One region of the Ferrimonas sp. YIN67 genome, then DNA from elsewhere that is predicted to be linked to it. Evidence: predicted binding sites of a transcription regulator. Region 1 holds the regulator's gene; each other region holds the start of a gene.
What was found. The regulator NrdR, encoded in region 1, represses ribonucleotide reductase genes. The targets are predictions, from matches to a motif close to AAACACNANATNTNGTGTTT.
Positions count from the first base shown of each region.

Region 2: the regulator NrdR is predicted to act here: its motif matches at 2,886-2,905, upstream of nrdD (anaerobic ribonucleoside-triphosphate reductase).
Region 3: the regulator NrdR is predicted to act here: its motif matches at 2,211-2,230, upstream of nrdA (class 1a ribonucleoside-diphosphate reductase subunit alpha).

Region 1 is NZ_JBXVVJ010000001.1:907,611-915,610, reverse strand. It holds gene AC2D8U_RS03610 (ABC transporter substrate-binding protein) at 1-373, opposite strand, end outside; gene ettA (energy-dependent translational throttle protein EttA) at 489-2,153, opposite strand; gene AC2D8U_RS03600 (TonB-dependent hemoglobin/transferrin/lactoferrin family receptor) at 2,515-4,848, shown strand; gene glyA (serine hydroxymethyltransferase) at 5,067-6,323, shown strand; gene nrdR (transcriptional regulator NrdR) at 6,457-6,909, shown strand; gene ribD (bifunctional diaminohydroxyphosphoribosylaminopyrimidine deaminase/5-amino-6-(5-phosphoribosylamino)uracil reductase RibD) at 6,909-8,000, shown strand, end outside.
Region 2 is NZ_JBXVVJ010000002.1:485,059-493,058, reverse strand. It holds gene AC2D8U_RS05890 (alkaline phosphatase) at 403-1,737, shown strand; gene AC2D8U_RS05885 (M90 family metallopeptidase) at 1,853-2,638, opposite strand; gene nrdD (anaerobic ribonucleoside-triphosphate reductase) at 2,969-5,086, shown strand; gene nrdG (anaerobic ribonucleoside-triphosphate reductase-activating protein) at 5,277-5,747, shown strand; gene AC2D8U_RS05870 (NAD-dependent epimerase/dehydratase family protein) at 5,839-6,498, shown strand; gene AC2D8U_RS05865 (hypothetical protein) at 6,609-7,253, shown strand; gene AC2D8U_RS05860 (hypothetical protein) at 7,335-7,574, opposite strand; gene AC2D8U_RS05855 (TusE/DsrC/DsvC family sulfur relay protein) at 7,667-7,993, opposite strand; gene tusB (sulfurtransferase complex subunit TusB) at 7,998-8,000, opposite strand, start outside.
Region 3 is NZ_JBXVVJ010000002.1:285,055-293,054, forward strand. It holds gene nrdA (class 1a ribonucleoside-diphosphate reductase subunit alpha) at 1-2,071, opposite strand, end outside; gene AC2D8U_RS04950 (HAD family hydrolase) at 2,436-3,107, opposite strand; gene ubiG (bifunctional 2-polyprenyl-6-hydroxyphenol methylase/3-demethylubiquinol 3-O-methyltransferase UbiG) at 3,111-3,824, opposite strand; gene gyrA (DNA topoisomerase (ATP-hydrolyzing) subunit A) at 4,007-6,628, shown strand; gene serC (3-phosphoserine/phosphohydroxythreonine transaminase) at 6,686-7,750, shown strand; gene hisC (histidinol-phosphate transaminase) at 7,781-8,000, shown strand, end outside.

The sequences.
Region 1 (8,000 bases):
TTCCAGCAGCCCAGGGGACCAGAAACAGAAGCTCATTGTCGTGGATGAGATCTAGCTCGGCCAGGATCACGGGAGTGTGGACGCCGCCCAGTACGGCAAGCAGGTTGGGCTGTTGTGCGAAGGCAAGGAGGTTGTCGCGACCACGTGCCGGGTTGCCCCGGTGGTTTTTGCTGAGTAACTCAATGGGCCGGCCCAGGAGACCTCCCTGATCATTGATCTGTTTTATTGCAACCTGTGCGCCTCTTTGGATAGCGATGCCAGCAGGACCCGCGCTGCCAGTCAGTGCTGTATCCAAGCCGATGTAAAAAGGAGGGGCAGCATAGGTGCTACAGGTCAAAAGGGCGAGAAAAACCCCGTGAGCAAATTTGAGCATGTCTTGTCCCTATCCTTGGGCAACTCTCAATCCGTTGTGTTCACTATAGCAATATGTCAGGCAAGAATGAAAAAACGCCGGAGAATTCCGGCGCTTTGGGCGTTTGACCTTAAGATCAGTCGATGCGCTTGTACTTGACGCGGTGGGGCTGGGTGATGTCGATCCCCTGCTCCTTCTTCATCCAGTCGGCGTACTCATTGAAGTTGCCTTCGAAGAAGTTGATCTTACCCTCATCGCGGTAATCCAGGATGTGGGTGGCGACGCGGTCGAGGAACCAGCGGTCGTGCGAGATCACCATGGCACAGCCAGGGAAGTCCAGCAGGGCGTTTTCCAGGGCACGCAGGGTTTCGATGTCCAGATCGTTGGTCGGTTCATCGAGCAGCAGCATGTTGCCACCGGCCTGCAGCAGCTTGGCCAGGTGCAGGCGACCCCGCTCACCCCCGGACAGCTCGCCGACGCGTTTCTGTTGATCTGAGCCCTTGAAGTTGAAACGACCCACATAGGAGCGGGACGGGATCTCAAAGTTGCCGATCTTGAGGATATCCTGACCGCCGGAGACTTCCTGGAAGACCGTCTTGCTGTTGTCCATGCTGTCACGGAACTGGTCGACGGACGCCAGCTTGACGGTATCGCCCAGGGTGATGGTGCCGGAGTCCGGTTGCTCCTGACCGCTCATCATGCGGAACAGGGTGGATTTGCCGGCGCCGTTCGGGCCGATAATGCCGACAATGGCACCTTTGGGAACGGAGAAGGACAGGTTGTCGATCAGTACCCGACCGTCGTAGGACTTGGTCAGGTTTTCAACCTCCAGTACCTTGTCACCCAGGCGCGGACCCGGTGGGATAAACAGCTCGTTGGTTTCGTTGCGCTTTTGGAACTCAGAAGAGTTCAGCTCCTCGAAACGCGCCATACGGGCCTTGGACTTGGCCTGTCGACCCTTAGGGTTCTGGCGCACCCACTCCAGCTCTTTCTGGATGGACTTCATCTGGGCCTTTTCCTGGGCGGCTTCCTGCTCCAGGCGTTGCTCCTTCTGCTCCAGCCAGGAGGAGTAGTTACCCTCCCATGGGATCCCTTCACCGCGATCCAGTTCCAGGATCCAGCCAGCAGCGTTGTCCAGGAAGTAACGATCGTGGGTAATGGCGACGACGGTACCTGTGTACTCGACCAGGAAGCGCTCCAGCCAGGCGACGGATTCGGCGTCCAGGTGGTTGGTGGGCTCATCCAGCAACAACATGTCCGGCTTGTCCAGCAGCAGGCGACACAGGGCGACACGACGACGTTCACCACCGGACAGGTTACCGACATTGGCGTCCCATGGCGGCAGACGCATGGCGTCGGCGGCACGCTCCAGGGCATTGTCCAGGTTGTGGCCATCTTTGGTGGCGATGATCGCTTCCAATTCACCCTGCTCCTTGGCCAGGGCGTCGAAGTCGGCCCCTTCCTCGGCGTAGGCGGCGTACACTTCGTCCAGGCGGGTCAGGGCGTTCTTGACGTCGGAGACGGACTCTTCGATCACTTCGCGCACGGTTTTGGTCAGATCCAGCTGAGGTTCCTGAGGCAGGTAACCGACGTTGATCCCGGGCTGTGGACGGGCTTCACCTTCGTACTCGGTGTCGACGCCGGCCATGATCCGCAGCAGGGTGGACTTACCGGCACCGTTGAGGCCCAGTACACCGATCTTGGCGCCAGGGAAGAAGGAAAGGGAGATATCTTTAAGGATATGACGCTTAGGTGGGACAACCTTGCCCACGCGCAGCATGCTGTAGATGAATTGAGCCATCTGGAACCTGCAATTGAAAAAAGAAACCGAAATTTTACCCCAAGTGGGTGGCTTTGGCTGCCCCCTTTATTGACAAGAAAGTGCCAAGGGAGTGGCTGCCATCCCTTGCAGACTCGAAATAACTTTCGTCACGGAGCGACAGGGCTTTCGCAAACCACTCGGCGAAATGAGAAGCACTCCTGGCTGTAACATTTGACGTCAAAAAAACTGAATTTCGGCAAAAAAACGAGACTCGCAGCAACCTTTTCCCTCCATTGCATTGATAGACTGTGCCCACTTTAAATATGAGTTAATGGGATGCATTCGCATTTGAGTGTGTTCCCGAACGCTGAAGCTGAATAGAGTTGTAGGGCAAGTCTGCATGAAGATCACCAAGATGAGTTTGGTCAGTGTCGCTGTCGCCAGTGCACTGACTGCACCCGCCACCCTGGCCGAAGAGGTCGGCGCCAAGACCCGCAAGAATGTGGAAGTGATGGTGGTTTCCGGCTCACGCCTTGAGCAGAGTCTGGACAGTGTCGCGGGCTCCGTTGTGGTGATCGACGAAGAGGCGATCGCCCGTAATATGTCTACCGATTTTTCCTCCTTGTTCCGCACCGAAGCGGCGGTGGATGTTCGAGGCGGTGCCGGTAAGCCGACCTCGGTCACTATCCGTGGGATCGGGGGCAACCGGGTGATGATGGTCAAAGATGGGGTACGGGTGAATAACCAGTACGCCTCGCCTCTTGGTCCGGGCGCCGAAGGCACCGGCCGTGGCCTGACCGAGGTTGAGACGCTGAAGCAAATCGAGGTTGTTAAAGCCGCTGCCTCCACTATATACGGCTCAGATGCCCTGGGTGGTGTGGTGGTCATGAATACCAAGGATGCGGCCGACTACTTGCGCGGTGATAGCACCTATACAGCGGTGAACGCCGGTTTTACCGGACTGAACAACGAGTGGACCTCAGGCTTTACCGGCGCTGCCGCCTACGGCAACTTTGAGAACCTGCTGACCGTTCAACATCGCGATGGCGAAGAGCAGCAGAACTACGCGAATGACCTTGCAGACAGTGAATTGGTTAATAACAGTATTCTGTTTAAAAGCAAATACCTGCTCAATGATTACACCAATATTCAGCTGACCTTGGATTATCTGGATCAGCGTTTGGACCGCTGGGAACAGAAATTTGATAAAGATGGGGTGCGTGAGGAAGATCGTGATATCGATCGCGCGACTCAAGCCTTCAACAGTTCCCTGCGTTTACGTTCTGATAAGGGCACCATTTTGCACGATGATCTGGATATCGTGCTTTATTACGGATTTACCGATCAGAACGAGCACCGAGACTACCATGGTGTTGTCGATGGCGACCGTGCGGGCATGACCCAATTCCGTGACTATGACTTTGAAGAGTCTCGGATCGGCTTGGCCAGTGCCTTTGGTAAGTACCTTGGTAACGACAGCTACGGACACCAGTTGACCTTTGGCCTGGACGTCGAAAACTCCACGATGAAACGTCATCGTACCTACTACACACCGGGCAAGAATGGAGAGTGGATAGGCGAAGACCAGTTTGCCTTTGCCGATACCGACAGCCTGCGTGTGGGCTTTTATATTCAGGATGATGTTCATCTGTTGGACGGCAAGCTGAATGTGATCGCTGGTTTGCGTTACGACTATTTCCGTAATACCCCGGATGCGGATATGGCGCGGGATGCCATCGGTGATCGTGAGGACTTTGACCCGGCTAATTGGGAGCGCATGAGTGATGGCTTCTGGTCACCCAAGCTGGGGATGATCTACCACATCACGGATGCGGTCAGTGTTTACGGTCAGTATGCCTATGGCTACAAAATGCCGACACCGGATCAAAAGTGGGGCGAGTTGGAGATCCAGGATGGCCGTATGCCTTTCCCGGTTGTGATCATGCCGAACTATGATCTGGAGTCGGAAGAGTCCCATACACTCGAGATTGGCGTGCGTGGTAACCACAGCAATACTTCCTATGAACTGACCGGTTTCTACACCCAGGCCATTGATTACATCGATTGGGAGTTTATCGATGCTCCATTGTGTAATCCGGGTTATTTGCCGGGTTACGGTTTCGATCGCTGTGAGGCGGGCAAGATGGATCCCGTCGTTGCATTGCAGTACGAGTACGTCAACCGTGACAAGGTCGAGATCTACGGTTTCGAAGGCCAGGTCAACCATTGGCTGACTAACGATCTGGAGCTTTGGGGGAACATTGCTTACACCTATGGCAAGGATCATAATGGTGAATTCCTTAACAGTGTCAGTCCTTTAAAGAGCTCTGTTGGGGTGAACGCCTATGCCAGCATTGCAGGAATGCCGACCACCTTTGGTGCCGTAGTACGTATGGCTTCTAAGATGGATCGGGTTAAAGACATGGAGCTGTTGTCTGAGACCTGTTATGAAAGCAGCTTCCCAGGTATGCCTGAGCTGTGTGTTGGTGGGGATCAATACAATGTCGTGTACCAGACGTCTGGTTATGCTGTGATGGACACAACCATGAGCATGGAGCTGACACCTAACTGGCAAGTGCGCGCGGGTGTGTTCAACCTGTTTGACAAAGAGTATATCGAGTACGCTGATGTCGCGGGTCAGTCCAAGTACTTGATGGAGAACATGGGGGCTCCGGAGAGCAACTTTACTCAGCCGGGTCGCTACTTCAACCTCACTGTTAAGTATCAGTTCTAAGCAGCAGATTCTCTTAAAGCCGGACCTCGTGTCCGGCTTTTTTGCGTCTGTGGTTGGGGTTTTCCCGCCGGGATCACAGGTTCATCGATAAGGAACTCACTGAGGTTATCACCTCATTAGTGTGACAAGGGTCGCAAAGGGTTTGGGTAACGGGATTCAGTAGGTAGAATGTGGGGCCTCGTAAGCCCCTTTTTGTATTAACCGCCCAGGAGAGACGGATGTTCGAACGTAGCATGAATATCGCGGATTTTGATCCCGAGTTGTGGCAAGCCATGGAAGCAGAGCGTGAGCGTCAGGAACACCACATTGAGCTGATCGCCTCGGAAAACTACACCAGCCCACGCGTGCTGGAGGCTCAGGGCTCTCAGCTGACCAACAAGTACGCGGAAGGCTATCCGGGCAAGCGTTACTATGGTGGCTGCGAGCACGTGGATGTGGCCGAGCAACTGGCCATCGATCGCGCCAATGAGCTGTTTGGCTCCGAGTACGCCAACGTACAGCCGCACTCCGGCTCTCAGGCTAACGCGGCGGTGTTTATGGCGCTGCTGCAGCCGGGTGACACCGTACTGGGCATGAGCCTGGCCCACGGCGGTCACCTGACCCATGGTGCCTCAGTCTCCTTCTCCGGCAAGATCTACAACGCCGTGCAATACGGGATCAATGCTGATACCGGTGCCATCGATTACGATGAGATCCGTGCCCTGGCCAAGGAGCACATGCCGAAGATGATCATCGGTGGCTTCTCCGCCTACTCCGGCATCATCGATTGGGCCAAGTTCCGCGAGATCGCCGACGAAGTGGGTGCCTACCTCTTTGTCGATATGGCTCACGTGGCCGGTCTGGTGGCGGCAGGGATCTACCCCAACCCGGTACCTCATGCCCATGTGGTGACCACCACCACCCACAAGACCCTGGGCGGCCCCCGTGGCGGCCTTATCCTCTCCGCCATCGGTGATGAGACGATCTACAAGAAGCTGAACTCTGCCGTTTTCCCCGGTGGTCAGGGCGGCCCCCTGTGTCATGTGATCGCGGCAAAGGCTGTGGCTTTCAAGGAAGCCCTGGCCCCGGAGTTTGCCGAGTACCAGAAGCAGGTTGTGGTGAATGCTCAGGCGATGGCCGATGTGTTCATCAACCGCGGCTATGATGTGGTCTCCGGTGGCACTCAGAACCACCTGTTCCTGCTGGATCTGATCAAGAAAGACATTACCGGGAAGGATGCGGACGCCGCCTTGGGCCGTGCCAACATCACGGTGAACAAGAACTCGGTACCTAACGATCCACGCAGCCCCTTCGTTACCTCGGGTTTGCGGATCGGCACTCCGGCGCTGACTCGCCGTGGGATCGGCGAAGCCGAGGCCCGGGAACTGACCGGCTGGATCTGTGACATTCTGGATAACTTTGGCGATGAATCCGTGGTGGAGCGCGTCAAGGCCCAGGTCGTCGAGTTGTGTGCCCGCTTCCCGGTATACAAGTAACGGCCAGTTGTCGTAACGGTTTGACAGGAAAGCCCGCCACTCGGCGGGCTTTTTCGTAGCTAGCGGCTTACTCTCATTGGCGAAATTCGGTATTCTTGCGGGCAAGTTATGACACCACTGCGCAGGAGATCCTATGCACTGCCCCTTTTGTGCCGCTACGGACACCAAGGTGATCGACTCCCGGCTGGTGGCCGACGGCCACCAGGTGCGCCGTCGTCGCGAATGCCTCACCTGTAAAGAGCGCTACACCACGTTTGAAACCGCCGAACTGGTGATGCCTCGGATCATCAAACAGGATGGCACCCGCCAGCCTTTCGACGAAGATAAGCTGCGTCGCGGCCTGCAACGGGCGCTGGAGAAGCGGCCGGTGAGTACCGAGCGGGTTGAGCAGGCGGTGAGTAAGATCAAGTCGGCGCTGCGTGCCACGGGGGAGCGTGAAGTGGGCAGTGACATGCTGGGCAACCTGGTGATGGAGCAGTTGGCGACCCTGGATAAGGTGGCGTACATCCGTTTTGCCTCCGTATACCGGGCCTTTGACGATCTGTCCCAGTTTGGCGAGGCGATCGCCAACTTGGAAAAGCGTTGATGACCTCCGCTTTTTCGTCGCACGATGCGCACTACATGGCGCGAGCATTGCGCTTGGCAAAGCAAGGGCTGCTGACGACCCGACCCAACCCCAGGGTGGGTTGCGTGATCGTTCGGGACGGAGAGATCGTGGGGGAAGGCGCTCACCTCAAGGCGGGTGAGCCCCATGCCGAGATCCACGCCCTGCGCATGGCGGGTGAGCGGGCGCGGGGCGCGACGGCTTACGTCACTCTGGAGCCCTGCAGCCACCATGGGCGTACTCCGCCCTGTGCTCTTGCACTGATTGAGGCCGGGGTATCAAAGGTGATCGCCGCCATGGTGGATCCCAACCCCAAGGTGGCTGGACGGGGTATGAAAATGCTCAGCGATACCGGGATCGCCACTGCCCACGGCCTGTTGCAGACAGAGGCTGAGGCGCTCAACCCCGGCTTCATCAAGCGAATGCAGAGCGGCCGTCCCTATGTACGGCTGAAGCTGGCTGCCAGCGTTGACGGCCGTACCGCTCTGAACAATGGCGAATCCAAATGGATCACAGGCTCCGAGGCCCGCTCCGACGTCCAGCGTTTGCGCGCACAAAGCTGTGCGGTGATCACCGGAGCCGACTCGGTGCTGGCGGACGATCCGAGTATGAATGTTCGCTACGATGAGCTGGGACACTGGCGCGAGCGCATCGCCCTGGAGCAGCTGTTGCAGCCGCTACGCGTGGTGGTGGATGGTCGTGCTCGCCTGGCCCCGCCGCTCAAACTGCTCGACGGCGAAGGTCCGGTATTGCTGGCGGCCTGTGCCCAGTACCAGAACGCCTGGCCCGATGGGGTCGAGATCTGGCCCGGGCCGCAGGGTGGGGATGGTAAGCTGGATCTGCCGGCTCTGCTGGAGGAGCTGGGGCGACGGGAGATCAACGACGTGCTGGTGGAGGCCGGTGCCGGTTTGTGTGGCGCCTTTATGGCGGCCGAATTGTGGGACGAACTGGTTCTTTATCAGGCGCCGAAGCTGATGGGCAATCCCGCCCGGGGACTGTTGGCGCTGCCTGAATACACTCAGATGGCCGATTTGGCTCCATTGGAATTTAGCGATATTCGTCGTGTCGGGGCC
Region 2 (8,000 bases), on a different contig from region 1:
GCCCGGCCAGAGTCGGCTTGATGACGGCGCGGTTCCTGCTTTTTTAAAAAGACCGGCTACGGCATTCCTGCCCCCACTGGCCTTTCGGGCCATCCAGGCTTTCTCCCTTGCCTTGCAGGGCTTCACTCGGGCATTAAGCCGCTGGGCACCCGGTGCGATCTGTCATGGGGTAAAGAGGGCAGGATCGCCCAAAAGGCGGTTATTTGGAGGAAACCGTCATTCCTCGGAGATCCGTGAAGCAATAAGTAAAAGCTGTTTGGAGCAAAAGGGCGTCATTTCCCGGGCGGGAAGCCAAGTGAAAAACTGTGGCCTGTGACTAGGAAGCGGTTGTGGCCATGGGGTACTCTTTACCCTTAAATTTCAAAGTTTTTACATGTAAGTTCACTCATGACGGATAGCCCAATGAACAGGATTAAGACGCTGACGATCTCTGCCTTGACCATGGCCCTCGCTGGCTGTGCCTTGGCCCCATCGTCTTCGGCACCTCAGATCAATAATGTGATCTTTATGATCGGTGACGGCATGGGCCCGGCCTATGTGACGGCACACCGCTATGATGTGGCGGGACGGCCCGGCAAAGTGGTCGAACCGACCGTGTTTGATGAGCTGATGGTTGGGGCGGCCGCCACCTATCCGGGTAAGAACACCTTCGTGACCGATTCCGCCGCCTCGGCTACGGCATTGGCCTCCGGCGTGAAAACCTATAATGGTGCCGTCGGAGTGGATCTGGACAAGCTGCCGGTGCGTTCCATGCTGGAGCAAGCCAGAGAGGCGGGGATGAGCACAGGGGTTGTGGCAACGTCACAGGTGAACCATGCGACCCCCGCCGGTTTTGTCGCCAACGTGGCCAAACGCAGCATGTACGACATCATCGCCGAGCAGTACGTCCATAAGCGCATTGCCGATAAGACCATGCTGGATCTGATGATCGGTGGCGGTCAGCGCTACTTCTCCCGGGATGAGGGTGGACTGGCTGATCAGCTGCAACAGAAGGGCTGGCAGCAGGCCTGGGACATGGAGCAGATGCAGCAGCTGGATAAGCTGCCGGCCATGGCCCTGATGGCGGATACGGGCCTGCCCTTTGCCATCGATACCGACTACCCCAATCGACTGGAGCTGATGACCGATAAGGCGCTGGAGCTGCTTTCTGCTCGTGACGAAGGCTTCTTCCTGATGGTGGAGGGCAGTCAGATCGACTGGTGTGGTCACGCCAATGACATCCGTTGTGCTCTGGGCGAGATGCATGATTTTGCCAAGGCGATCGAGCGGGCCAAGGCTTTTGTCGATGAAAATCCGGATACCCTTCTGGTGATCACGGCCGATCACTCGACCGGCGGGCTGACCCTGGGCGCTCAAGGCAAATACCGCTGGCTGCCAACGGTGATCAACCAGGTTCATCGTACCTCCGGATACATTGCCGGGCAGATGCTTGAGGAGCCTGAGCTGGAAATCGCCGAGATCTGGTCACGTCATGCCGATCTGGTCCTGACCGAGCAGGACCTGGCCGAGCTGGAACTGGCCCGTCAGCAGCAATTGGCGGGCGAGCATAATTATGCCCTGTCCAATGCCATCTCTAAGGTGGTGGCCCATCACTCCTACACCGGATGGACCACCCATGGACACACAGGTGTCGATGTGAACGTGATGGCTTATGGCGCGGGGGCCGATGCCTTTATCGGCTATCAGGACAATACCGACATTGCTAAGAAGATCATGGCGGCCATTGAGGCTCGCTGAGCACCCGCTTGGATACAACGGCCTGCAGAGATGCGGGCCGTTTTTCATTGGGCTGAGCTCGGCCAACCCTTATACCTCAGGTTTTGAGTCTCTTGTCCGGTATTGAACTGGGCAGCTAGGCGTTTGCCGGTGCCCGCTGGCGGGGATCCTGGCGGTAATAGGCCTGAAGCTGGCGATACCAGTCGGGGAAAGCCTGGAACAGGCGATGGGGCAGGGTAAAGAATGCTTCAGAGCTGACCGCAAAAAACTCGTCGTCGCTTTCCAGGGCATAGGGATCCATAGGTAGGGCTTGTAGCCTTTGCTCGTCGTCCCCACAGGCAGCCAGGGCCTGCTCCAGTCCCGCCTTGGCGTGTGCCAATGTCCGTTGCCAATCGTTTAGCCGAGCCAGGGGGAGAGGAGGGCAGCCATTGATCTCGCCGCTGGCCATATCGAGCTTATGAGCCAGTTCGTGGATCACCAGGTTAAAGCCACTCCAGTCGCCACAGTGTGCCAGATCTTCGAGGGAAAAGAGTACCGGCCCCTGTTCCCAGGCTTCGCCGATCAAAAGGCCGGGTTGATCATGCACCAGGCCATACTGATCCTGATAGGGGCTGGGGGTGACAAATTCATCGGCGTAGAAGCGCACTTCATAGAAAGTGGCATAGCAGTCCAGTCCTGAGCTTAGCTCCAGAACCGGCAGCGCGGCCATCAGGGAGGTCCTGATACAGGTGGGTTCATCCAGTATGCCTTCCACCACGACAAAACGTTTCTGCTTAAGGAACTGTTGACCCAGGGCGATCAGTCGCTGGCTTTGTAGGGGGGTGAGTCCATGCAAGATCGGGAGCCGTCGGAGATAACTCCGCCACATTCGCTCACGGGATTTTTCATCGATTCTGCGACGATGTGTGAACCAGTTCAGCATGCGGCTTTTGCTTGTTTAGCCGGGTTTGGCAGACAAAGAAATTTGCAGATCAAGCTTGAATTCTCCTAAGGGTGATCGGCGACAAGTATCCGGTTTTTTGAGGTGATCCGAAAGGGGCTTTTGGCTATAGTGCGCCGCCTTTAGGGCCGACTGCCCAGAGCCTCACCAACCTTTGCTCGCATTCTAAGCCAACACACCTTTTGTTGATCCGGATCACTATCATTCGGGAGCGGATGGTGCTTGAATGTGCCACCATATGTTGTGTTAGAAATTTTGCCCGTCACCATATCTGGTGCCGGATGGGACCATGATTCATAGGAGTGATAGACGATGCCAGTTGTGATTAAGCGGGATGGATGCCGCTCGACGTTCGACGGTGAACGCATTAAACAGGCCGTTTTGCGCGCCGCTGCCGCCGTGTGCAAAGGCGATGCAGGCTATGCCCAGAGGGTGGCTGATACCGTAACCGAACAACTGGCAAGTCAGGCCGAAGTGGCCATCGAGCAGATCCAGTCTGCGGTGGAAGATGTCTTGATGGCCGGACCTGAGAAAGAGGTGGCCCGCGCCTACATCGAGTATCGTCATGATCGGGATGTGGCCCGTGAGCGCGCCAGCCGTCTGAACCAGGAGATCCGTGGCCTGGTTGAACAGAGCAATGACGCTCTGCTTAACGAGAACGCCAACAAGGATGCCAAGGTGATCCCGACTCAACGGGATCTGCTGGCGGGGATCGTCGCCAAGCACTACGCCTGTCGCCATATCCTGCCCCGGGACGTGGTCGAAGCCCATGAGCGTGGTGAACTGCATTACCATGATCTGGACTACGCCCCCTTCTTCCCCATGTTCAACTGCATGTTGATCGATCTTAAGGGGATGCTGACCGGCGGCTTTAAGATGGGCAATGCCGAGATCGATACCCCGAAGTCGATCTCCACCGCCACGGCGGTCACTGCCCAGATCATCGCTCAGGTGGCCAGCCACATCTATGGCGGCACCACCATTAATCGCATTGATGAGGTGCTGGCACCCTACGTTCGCACCAGCTATGACAAGCATTTGAAGGTGGCCCAGGAGTGGGACATTCCACGGCCCGAGGCCTATGCTCAGGCACGCACCGAGAAGGAGTGTTACGACGCCTTCCAGTCTCTCGAATATGAAGTGAACACCCTGCATACCGCCAACGGCCAGACGCCGTTTGTGACCTTCGGTTTTGGCCTGGGGGACAGCTGGGAAGCGCGCCTGATCCAGCAGTCGATCCTGAAAAACCGGATCCATGGCCTGGGCAAGAACCGCAAGACCGCGGTGTTCCCTAAACTGGTGTTTGCCATCAAGGATGGCCATAACCACAAGGCAGGCGATGCGAACTATGACATCAAGCAACTGGCCCTAGAATGTGCCAGTAAGCGGATGTACCCGGATATCCTCAACTACGAGAAAGTGGTAGAGGTGACCGGCTCGTTCAAAAACCCTATGGGCTGCCGCTCCTTCCTCAATGCGTTTGAAAAAGACGGGCAGTTGGAGCACGAAGGGCGTAACAACCTTGGGGTGGTTTCCCTGAACCTGCCCCGCATCGCCATCGAAGCCAAGGGTGATGAGCAGCGTTTCTATTCCCTACTGGACGAGCGGCTGACGTTGGCCCGCAAGGCGTTGATGACCCGTATCGAGCGGCTCGAAGGGGTCAAAGCCCGAGTCGCCCCCATCCTGTACATGGAAGGGGCCTGTGGTGTGCGCCTTAACGCCGATGATGAGATCACCGAGATCTTTAAAAACGGCCGGGCGTCCATCTCCCTGGGGTACATCGGCCTGCACGAAACCATCAATGCCCTGTTTGGCGATGGTTGCCATGTGTATGACTCCCAGCAGCTTCGCGACAAGGCGCTGGGCGTGGTAAGCCGGCTTAAGCAGGCGGTGAACCAGTGGACCGAGGAGACGGGTTACGGCTTCAGCCTCTACTCGACGCCGAGCGAAAACCTCTGTACGCGTTTTTGTAAGATCGACACCAAGGCCTTTGGCCTGGTGAGTGGCGTGACCGACAAGGGCTACTACACCAACAGCTTCCACCTGGATGTGGAAAAGAAGGTGAACCCGTTCGACAAGATCGATTTCGAGATGCCCTATCCGGCGATCACCTCAGGGGGCTTTATCAGCTATGGTGAGTACCCGAACATGCAGCATAACCTCGAAGCGTTGGAAAATGTGTGGGACTACGCCTACAGCCGAGTGCCTTACTATGGGACCAACACTCCCATTGATGAGTGTTACGACTGTGGCCACACCGGAGAGTTTGATTGCACCAGCAAGGGGTTCGTCTGCCCCAACTGTGGCAACTCGGATCCTTCCAAGGTGTCGGTGACCCGCCGGGTCTGTGGCTACCTGGGCAGCCCGGATGCGCGTCCTTTTAATACGGGCAAGCAGGAAGAGGTCAAGCGTCGGGTCAAGCACCTGTAATTGGAGCAGGGCGCATCGCGGCCAGGTACTGGGGCGAAGCCCAGGACCGGTTCCTGGTTTCTAAGAGCGAGGTGGCTGGAGATGATCACTTTTTCCTGCTCTTAGAAGCCCGTCCTAGAACCTGATACCTAACCGTATGAATTTTAAAGCCTCGATCCGTTCGGGGCTTTGCTGTGAACAAGGCAAGGTAATGAATTACCACCAGTACTATCCGCTTGATGTGGTCAATGGTCCCGGAACCCGCTGTACCCTGTTTGTCTCAGGATGTGAGCACCAGTGCCGTGGCTGTTACAACCAGTCGACCTGGCGCCTGGACTCGGGACATCCTTTTGATCAGGCCATGGCCGATCGCATCATTGCCGATCTCATGGATCCCCGGATCAAGCGTCGCGGGCTCTCTCTGTCCGGCGGTGATCCCCTTCACCCGGCCAATTTGACCGATGTTTTGGCACTGGTAAAGCGGGTGCGTCGTGAAGCGCCGGGTAAAGATATCTGGGCCTGGACCGGCTATACCCTGGAGGCTTTGACACCCAGTCAGCAGGAGGTCGTAGCCTTGCTGGATGTTTTGGTGGATGGGAAATTTGTCGAAGCACAAAAGGATCTGAGTTTGCCCTGGCGCGGAAGTCGAAATCAGTTGATTCATCGACTGACCCCGCAATAACATAGGCTTCCGCTCGGAATCGCTTGTTGCGCCGAGCGGGCCTGATTAAGCTTTTGCTGTTTTGATACTGGGTTTTTGAGAAGCGATAACAATGAGATCCGTACTAGTTGCCGGGGCCACGGGGGCGACCGGCAGCGCCTTGGTCAACCTGTTGTTGGCCGACGAGACCATCGAGTCCGTCCACCTGCTAAGCCGCCGAACCACCCACTGGCGCAATCATGAAAAAGTCACCGAACACATTTTAGCCCTAGAGCGGATCGACGTGCTACATGCCAAACCGGCCGTGACCGAGATCTATTGCTGCCTGGGCACCACCCTCAAGCAGGCAGGGAGCGCCGAGGCGTTTCGTGCCGTGGATCACGATGCCGTGCTGGCCTTGGGACAATGGGCGAAGAAGCACCAAGTCCAGGCGATGCATGTGATCACCAGCCGGGGGGCCAACCCTGCCAGCCGTAACCTCTACCTTCGTACCAAGGGGGAAGTGGAGCAGGCGCTGTCGGCGTTGGATCTGCCCAGCCTCTACCTCTATCAGCCCTCGGTGTTGATTGGCGAGCGTAATGAGCGTCGTCGCCGGGAGGAGTGGGGCGCCAGGGTTTTGCGCACCATGGATTGGCTGCCAGGCAGTCAGGCGTGGACCCCGGTACCGGTAAAATTATTGGCGACCGTAATGCATGAGTTGGGCCAAGCGCCACAGCGCGGTCGATCCAAGATCGATTCGGCCAAGATCCAGGCCCGGGCCGAAGCGGCCTAAGGCTGCTGGCCCGTCCCACCTGGCCAGGGAAGACACCTCTCTTTTCCTGGCCGGGAGCCGGCATGCGGGTGAGCCGCTAAGCATCAGAGTCCAGTTCGGAAACCATTGCAATGTCAGAATCGAGTGTGCGACGCCTCTATGCGGCTTCAGCCGGACAGTTTCATACCTGCTTCTATTGTGGCTGTGTGGCCAGCGAGGTAGATATCGTGCTACCTGCCGCCCTCAAGGATCTTCTGATCAGCCCGGATCCGACGGTGGATTACTATGAGATCCCCGCCTGTGACGAGTGCTATCAGGCGCTGCGGCGGGAGCGCACGGCGGGGCTGGAGCAGCGTTTTGATACGGCGCGAAAGGCGATTGGCCACCGATATGCCAAGGCGTTGCGGGTGTATGAGATGTGGGAGCCGGACGAGTTGGCTGAACTGAGTGACGATCTGAAGATCAGCATCGAAGCCGGGGTGAAGCTGGGTTGTGAAGCGGATCAAAGGATGCGTTTTGGCGGCTATGATTTTGAGATCAACGGCAGCAAGTATCCGGCTTTACTGGTGAATCAGCAGCCAGTCTCAGTATTTGGTGAACGTTTCAGCCACTATCGCGATGCCCTGCATTACGCCAGTCGAGCCTATCGGATCCCAAAGGCCACTCTGGCTCAGCTGTTTCTGGACCATCAGCACAGCTTCGATCGGGCGATCTCGGCACATCATGAGGCCCTAGTCCGTCGACAGGAGAGCGGAGCGCAGGGCGAGGAACGTTGACCCTAGGTGTGAGACTCCTTGCCGTCAGAGTGCGATGCCCTCTGTACAGCGACGGATCCGGCTCATTTTCCCATTTAGGCCCTAGTCTAAGATCTCCTTCAACGGCTGTTCGATCATGTCGACGGAGAGGACACCGGGAAGCGTGTGCATCGCTTCGAGCCGGGCAGGGAGGTCCTGGTTACCCTGTAGGGTTACAATCAGCTGATGATCACCCATACCGTCCTGGATCCGGGTGTCGGAGAGTGCACTCAGGTAGTGCAACACGGCATCACGGCGGCTGGGAAGCAGGTTCAGGACAAGGTTGGCGGTACGATCTTCCATAGGGTTCCCTCCTTTGAACTGGCGGTAAGTGTAGGAAAGAACGCAATCGTTTGGGGAACAAAAAAGCCGACATAGTGTCGGCTTTTATCTGTTCAGATGCAGCGTGCGGGTTTGGGCAGGCCGGCGATCTTGGTGGCCTGCTTGGCTGGGCCCTTGGGAAACAGCTTGTAGAGGTACTTGCTGTTGCCTTTATCCTCACCCAGCTTCTGCGCCATGGCCTTGACCAACACACGGATCGCCGGGCTGGTATTGAACTCCTCGTAGAAGCCCCGGACGAAGTTGACCACCTCCCAGTGGGCGTCGGTCAGGGTGATCCCCTCCTCCTCGGCGAGCAGGGGGGCCATGTCAGTGTGCCATTGGCTGGCATCAAGCAGATAACCCTGCTTGTCGGTTGGGATCTCTTGGCCGTTAAAGATCATAGGCTCA
Region 3 (8,000 bases), on a different contig from region 1:
GATCGATAAACTTCTGCATCAGGCCCACCAGCTGCAGGTAGCCCTCGTTGCTGGGGATATCCCAGAGCAGTTCGTAGCGTTCGGCCAGCTCTTCGATCCCGGGGACCACCTGCTTCATCACCCCATCCTTGGAGCCCTTGACGCTGATCAGGCCACGGGGCGGCTCGATGCCGTTGGTGGCGTTGGAGATCTGTGAAGAGGTCTCCGATGGCATCAGCGCCGAGAGGGTGGAGTTGCGCAGGCCATGCTCGCGGATCTCGGTCCGCAGTGACTCCCAATCCAGGTGCAGCGGCTCGTCGCAGATCTGATCCAGCGCCTTTTTATAGGTGTCGATGGGCAGAATGCCCTGGGCGTAGGTGGTCTCGTTAAAGGCCGGGCACGCCCCCTTCTCCTTGGCCAGGTTGTTGGAGGCCTTGAGCAGGTAGTACTGGATCGCCTCAAAGGTTTTATGGGTGAGGTTGTTGGCACTGCCGTCGGAGTAGCGCTTGCCGCGCTTGGCCAGGTAGTAGGCGAAGTTGATGACACCCACCCCCAGGGTACGGCGGTTCATGGTGCTGATCTTCGCCGCCTTGATGGGGTAGTCCTGGTAATCGAGCAGGTTGTCCAGGGCACGAACGGCCAGCTCCGCCAGCTCCTCCAATTCATCCAGGCTGTCGATGGCCCCCAGGTTGAAGGCGGAGAGGGTGCACAGGGCGATCTCACCGCTTTCGTCCTCGGTATGGGACAAAGGCTTGGTGGGCAGGGCGATCTCCAGACACAGGTTGGACTGTTTGATCGGCGCCACCTTGGGATCGAACGGGCTGTGGGTGTTGCAGTGATCCACGTTCTGGATGTAGATCCGTCCGGTGCTGGCACGCTCTTGCATCATCAGGCTGAACAGTTCGATCGCCTTGACCCGCTTCTTGCGAATGCTGTCATCCTGCTCGTACTGGCAGTAGAGCCGTTCAAACTCGGCCTGATCGGCGAAGAAGGCGTCGTACAGGCCGGGCACGTCGGAGGGGGAGAACAGGGTGATCTCGCCGCCGTCCACCAGGCGCTGATACAGGGTGTGGTTGATCTGCACGCCGTAATCCATATGGCGAATGCGGTTGGCGTCGGTGCCCCGGTTGTTCTTCAGTACCAGCAGATCTTCCACCTCCAGGTGCCACAGGGGGTAGAACAGGGTGGCGGCCCCGCCGCGTACGCCCCCTTGAGAGCAGGATTTCACTGCGGTCTGGAAATGTTTGAAGAAGGGCAACAGGCCGGTGTGGAACGCTTCGCCCCCGCGGATCGGGCTGCCCAAGGCGCGCAGGTTACCGGCATTGATCCCGATCCCGGCCCGCTGGCTGACGTACTTGACGATGGAGCTGGAGGTGGCGTTGATGGAATCCAGGCTGTCTCCACACTCGATCAGCACACAGGAGCTGAATTGGCGGGTCGGGGTGCGCACTCCGCTCATGATTGGGGTTGGCAGGGAGATCTTGAACAGGGAGGTGGCGTCATAGAAACGCTTGACGTAGTCCAGCCGGGTCGCCTTCGGGTAGTGCGAAAACAGGCAGGCCGAGACCAGCATGTAGAGGAACTGGGCGCTTTCAAACACCTCGCCGGTGACCCGGTTTTGCACCAGATACTTGCCTTCCAGCTGTTTAACGGCAGCGTAGGAGAACTTGGTATCGCGCCAGTGATCGATATGGCGGTTGAGTTCGTCCAGCTCTTCAAAGCTGTAATCCGCCAGGATATGGGGGTCGTAGCGACCCGCTTCGACCAGTTTGACCACATGATCGTACAGGTGCGGTGGCTTGAACTGTCCGTACGCTTTCTTGCGCAGGTGGAAGACCGCCAGGCGAGCGGCCAGGTACTGATAGTCTGGCGCCTCGGCGCTGATCAGATCGGCGGCAGCTTTGATGATGGTTTCATGGATCGCTTCGGTTTCAATGCCGTCGTAAAAATGGATGTGTGCGGCCAGCTCCACCTGAGAGACGGAGACATTGTTGAGCCCGTCGGCGGCCCAATAGATCACCCGGTGGATCTTCTCCAGATCGATGGGCTCTTGCCGCCCGTTCCGTTTTGTTACTAGAAGGTTGCTGTTCATTGACGTTCGCGCTCGCCTGGTCCCTGTGAAAGTCAAAAGGGAGCCGATCAGACCTCACAATTGGGGCATTGTGTCTGATCCACTCCGTGTGCTGCGCCATGCTGCTGGCGTCAAGCAATTGTGTTTGATGAGCGATCTGTAACACTATATCTAGTATGTGTCAGGATCTTGACTACAAGATAGGGCGGTTTGACGCGTGATTCAATAGATAGATCTGTGGACATATTGTGCATAAAGTGTGATCGCTGCCGCCAGGTTAGTGGCGCCTTACCATGATATGCCTCAGGAGGGGGAGTTTCGCTGCACTTGGTTAACAAATCAGCCACCAAAGATTTTTTTGATGGCTGACTTGAGTGGCGCAATTTTATGCGTTAGGTAAACCGAGCAGATCCAGGATCGCCAGCGGGGACTCGATGGCGTGTTGAGCGGGCCAGAGGTGGGGTTGGTCTTCGGGACGCAGATAGCCCCAGAGGGCAATGACGCCGGTCATGCCGGACCGCTGTGCGGCCTCCATATCCCGCTCCGCATCACCGATATAGAGGATGGCGCTGGACTCCAGGCCCAACTGTTCGGCGCCCAGCCACATGGGCTCGGGATGGGGTTTGGCAACCTTGAGGGTATCACCACTGATCCGGCAGCGTGATTGTTTAAACAGCGGCCACTGATCGAGCAGGGGATCGGTCAGCCAACCAGGCTTGTTAGTGATGATCCCCCAGGGCACATCGGCTTGATCCAGGGCATGGATCAGGGGCTCTATCTGTGCAAATGCCTGAGTATTGACGCTCAAGGCTTGTCGGTATGCTTGCAACAAGGCTCGGCGTAACGGGGCGACATCGGTGCGGGTGAACAGGCCTCCCAATGCCGCACCAAGGAGTCCCCCCGTACCGTGAGAACTGACCTCACCGGCGGTGGTCATGCTGATGGGCGGATAGCCGTACTGGGCCAGGGCCACATTGGCGGCCCGGCCCAGATCGGGCGCGGTATCGAGTAGGGTGCCGTCGAGATCGAACAGTACCCCTTTAAAAGGCTTGGTCAAGGCTCAGATCTCCGGCTTAGTGGCGTGGATCAGATAGTTGATCTTGGTCGACCGGCTCATGCTGAAGGTTTCGGTCAGGGGGTTGTAGCGCATGCCGTCGGCATGACGTACCTGCAAGCCGGCCTCTTCACACCAGCGGATCAACTGGGAAGGGCGCAGGTACTTGTTGTAGTCGTGAGTGCCTTTGGGCAGTACCTTGGCGATCCGCTCCGCCCCGAGGATGGTAAAGAGGTAGGCCTGGGGGGTTTTGTTGATGGTGGAGAGGAACAGTTGGCCACCGGGTTTAACCAGGGCGGCACAGGCTTTGACCACGGAGGCGGGATCCGGCACATGTTCCAGCATCTCCATGCAGGTCACCACGTCGTAGCGCCGAGCGAACCCGTCGGCGTGCTGCTCGGCGGTGCCGTTGAGGTAGTCGATCTCGATACCGCTCTCCAGGGCATGCAGGCGTGCCACCTCCAGCGGCTCCTCGCCCATATCCAGGCCGGTCACCTTGGCACCGCTTTTGGCCATCGCCTCACTGAGCAGGCCGCCACCGCAGCCCACATCCAGGATCTGTTTGCCAAACAGCCCTTCGCTGTGGCGTTCGATGTAGGCCAGGCGAAGCGGGTTCATCCGGTGCAGCGGACCGGAGTGGCCCTTGGGGTCCCACCAGGTCGCTGCCAGTTGCTCAAATTTTGCCACTTCCTGGGCATCCACGTTCACTGTTTGAGTCATTTTTGTCGGTTCTGCCTTGATAACGGGTTTCTGGACGATTATATCGACAGCGGTCGACCACCGAAACCGCCGTAAGCCTTCTTTTGCTCGGTGCTTGTGTTAGAATCCCAAACCACTGTTTTTACCGGTAGGACCGGGGCGGAGACCGTAGTGGGACCCGCTGTGAGGGGATCGAGCATTTTATGACTGATCTGGCCAAAGAGATCACGCCAATCAACATCGAGGAGGAGCTTAAAAGCTCCTACCTCGATTACGCCATGAGCGTTATCGTTGGACGTGCTTTGCCTGATGTACGAGACGGCCTGAAACCAGTGCACCGTCGCGTACTGTTTGCAATGAATGAACTGGGCAATGACTGGAACAAGCCCTACAAGAAATCGGCCCGTGTGGTCGGTGACGTGATCGGTAAGTATCACCCCCATGGTGATAGCGCCGTTTACGACACCATTGTCCGTATGGCGCAGCCCTTCTCACTGCGTTACACCCTGGTTGATGGCCAGGGCAACTTCGGCTCCGTCGACGGCGATTCCGCTGCGGCGATGCGATACACCGAAGTGCGGATGGACAAGATCGCCCACCAGTTGTTGGCGGACTTGGACAAGGATACCGTGGATTATGTGCCCAACTATGACGGCACTGAGCAGATCCCGGCGGTACTGCCAACCCGCGTCCCGAACCTGCTGGTGAACGGCGCGTCCGGTATTGCCGTGGGCATGGCCACCAATATTCCGCCCCATAACCTCAATGAGGTGGTGGATGGCTGTCTGCACCTGATCGAGAACGAAGACGCGACCATCGATGAGCTGATTGAGATCATCCCAGGTCCTGACTTTCCCACCGGCGCCATCATCAATGGCCGCAAGGGGATCTTCGATGCGTACCATACCGGTCGCGGCAAGATCTACGTCCGTGCCTTGACCCAAATCGAGACGGATGCCAAAGGCCGTGAGGCGATCATCGTTGATGAACTGCCTTATCAGGTTAACAAGGCGCGTCTGATCGAGAAGATCGCCGAGCTGGTTAAAGACAAGAAGATTGAAGGGATCAGCGGCCTGCGTGATGAGTCCGATAAGGACGGCATGCGCATCGTCATTGAGCTCAAGCGTGGTGAAGTGCCGGAAGTGGTACTGAACAACCTGTACGCCCAGACCCAGATGCAGACCGTGTTCGGCATCAATATGGTGGCCCTGGCGAACGGTCAGCCGAAGATCTTCAATCTCAAAGAGACCCTGGAAGCCTTCATTCGCCATCGCCGCGAAGTGGTGACCCGTCGTACCGTCTTTGAACTGCGCAAGGCCCGTGACCGTGCCCATATCCTGGAAGGTTTGGCCATTGCTCTGGCCAACATCGATCCTGTGATTGAGCTGATCCGCAATGCCGCCACCCCTGCCGAGGCCCGTGAAGGCTTGCTGGCCAAAGGTTGGGCGCTGGGTAACGTTGCGGCCATGCTGGAACGCGCCGGTGATGATGCGGCCCGTCCCGAGTGGCTCGAGCCCGAGTATGGCATTCGTGACGGCCACTACTACCTGACCGAAGAACAGGCCAAGGCGATCCTGGATCTGCGTCTGCACAAGCTGACCGGTATGGAGCACGAGTCCATCCTGGACGAGTACCGGGGACTGCTGGAGCAGATCGCCGAGCTGCTGCACATCCTGGCGTCCACCGAGCGCCTGATGGAGGTGATCCGGGAAGAGCTGGAAGAGGTGAAAGCCGCTTACGGTGACGAGCGTAAGACGGAGATCTCCGCCTCCTCCGCCGACATCTCCATGGAGGATCTGATCACCCAGGAAGATGTGGTGGTGACCCTGTCCCACGAAGGGTACGTCAAGTACCAACCGCTGTCTGATTACGAGGCGCAGCGACGGGGCGGTAAAGGTAAGTCGGCCACCAAGATGAAGGAGGAAGACTTCATTGAGCGCCTGCTGGTGGCCAATACCCATGACACCATTCTCTGCTTCTCCAGCATAGGTAAGGTGTACTGGATGCGCGTCTTCCAGCTGCCGCTGGCCAGCCGTGCGGCCCGGGGCCGCCCGATCGTCAACCTGCTGCCGCTGACCGAGGGCGAGCGGATCACCGCGATTTTGCCGGTTTCCGAGTACTCGGCGGACAAGCATATCCTGTTTGCCACGGCCAAGGGCACGGTGAAGAAGACGGCGCTGGATGCCTACAGCCGTCCGCTCTCCTCCGGGATCCGGGCGATCAACCTGGCCGACGACGATGAACTGATCGGTGTCGACATCACCCTGGGTGATGACGAAGTGATGCTGTTCTCCGATGCCGGTAAAGTGGTGCGCTTTAACGAGGATCAGGTCCGCTCCATGGGTCGTACCGCCACCGGTGTGCGCGGCATCAACCTCGAAGGCAGTGATCGGGTGGTTTCCCTGATTGTGCCACGGGGCGATGGCGCCATCCTGACGGTCACCGAAAACGGTTACGGTAAGCGCACCTCTGAGGCTGAGTACCCGACCAAGAGCCGGGCCACCAAGGGCGTGATCTCCATCAAGGTCTCTGAGCGTAACGGCCCTGTGGTCGGAGCGGTTCAGATCAATGAGAATGACGAGATCATGATGATCAGTAACGCCGGAACCCTGGTGCGTACCCGGGTCTCCGAAGTCTCTGAAGTGGGTCGTAACACCCAAGGCGTCATCTTGATCCGCACCGCCGACGACGAGCAAGTGGTCGGACTCCAGCGGATCGAGGAGGTCGAAGAGCAAGAGGGGCTTGACGAAGCGGCGCAAGACAGCAACACTGCTGGGGCCGAATCTGAGCAAGAACCCCAAGGTAATCAAGACGAACAGCAATAATCGTCGATGTGTACGGGCGCCCATAGAGGCGCCCGTATTGTTTTCTAGGAAAGGACAATGACCGTATACAACTTCTGCGCGGGACCGGCCATGTTGCCGGTCGACGTGATGGCTAAGGCACAAAAGGAATTCATCAACTACCAGGATCTGGGTGTATCGGTGATGGAGATCTCCCACCGTGGCAGCGAATTTATGGCGCTGGCGGAGGAGGCTGAGCAGAACCTGCGGGATCTGATGAACATTCCCGATAACTACGCCGTACTATTTATGCATGGTGGTGCCCGCGGCCAGTTTTCCGCCGTGCCCCTGAATCTGCTGGGGCAGGGCAAGGCGCTCTACCTCAATAGTGGCCAGTGGTCCGATGCTGCCACGAAAGAAGCCCAGAAGTACGGTGAGGTCGAAGCGCGGGATCTGCGCTGTGATCAGGGGACCTTCGATCTCGCCAAGATCGGCGACACCTCTGGCTTCAGCTATGTCCACTACTGCCCGAATGAAACCGTCAATGGCACGGCGATCTTCGAGGTGCCGGAAACCGACAGTCCCCTGGTGGCGGACATGTCTTCCTGTTTCCTGGGACGTGAGCTGGATGTGACCAAGTTTGGCGTCATCTACGGCGGGGCACAGAAGAATGTCGGCCCGGCCGGGTTGACCCTGGTGATCATACGACGGGATCTGCTGGGTAATGCTGATCCTAAGACCCCTTCGATCCTGGATTACACCCTGGCGCAGAAAACCGATTCCATGTACAACACACCGCCAACCTATCCCTGGTACCTGGCCGGTGAAGTGTTCAAGTGGCTTAAGGCCCAGGGCGGCGTCCAGGCCATGGAGCAGCGTAATCGAGCCAAGGCCGATCTGCTGTACCGCTATATCGATAACAGCGATTTCTACAGCAACGATACCGCACCTCAGTTCCGCTCCGAGATGAACGTCACCTTTAAGCTTCAGGATGATGAACTGAATGAGCGTTTCCTGCGGGAAGCCGAAGCGGCCGGACTCAAGGCCCTGGAGGGGCATCGCATGGTTGGTGGAATGCGTGCCAGCATCTATAACGCCATGCCACTGGAAGGGATTGAGGCCCTGATCGCCTTTATGCAGCGCTTCGAGCAAGCCCATCGCTGAGCCCCATTTGGAATCTAAGAGGACAAGGATTTGGCCATTGACGTTAAGGCTATTGCCAATCCCGGTGTGACCGGGTTGCACCCCTATCAACCGGGTAAACCGATCGAAGAGTTGGAGCGGGAGCTTGGGATCCGCAACATTGTGAAGCTGGCTTCCAATGAGAACCCCCTGGGACTGAGCCCCAAGGCCGAGCAGGCGATCACCGCCGCCATCGCCGATCTCACTCGCTACCCGGACGCCAATGGGTTTT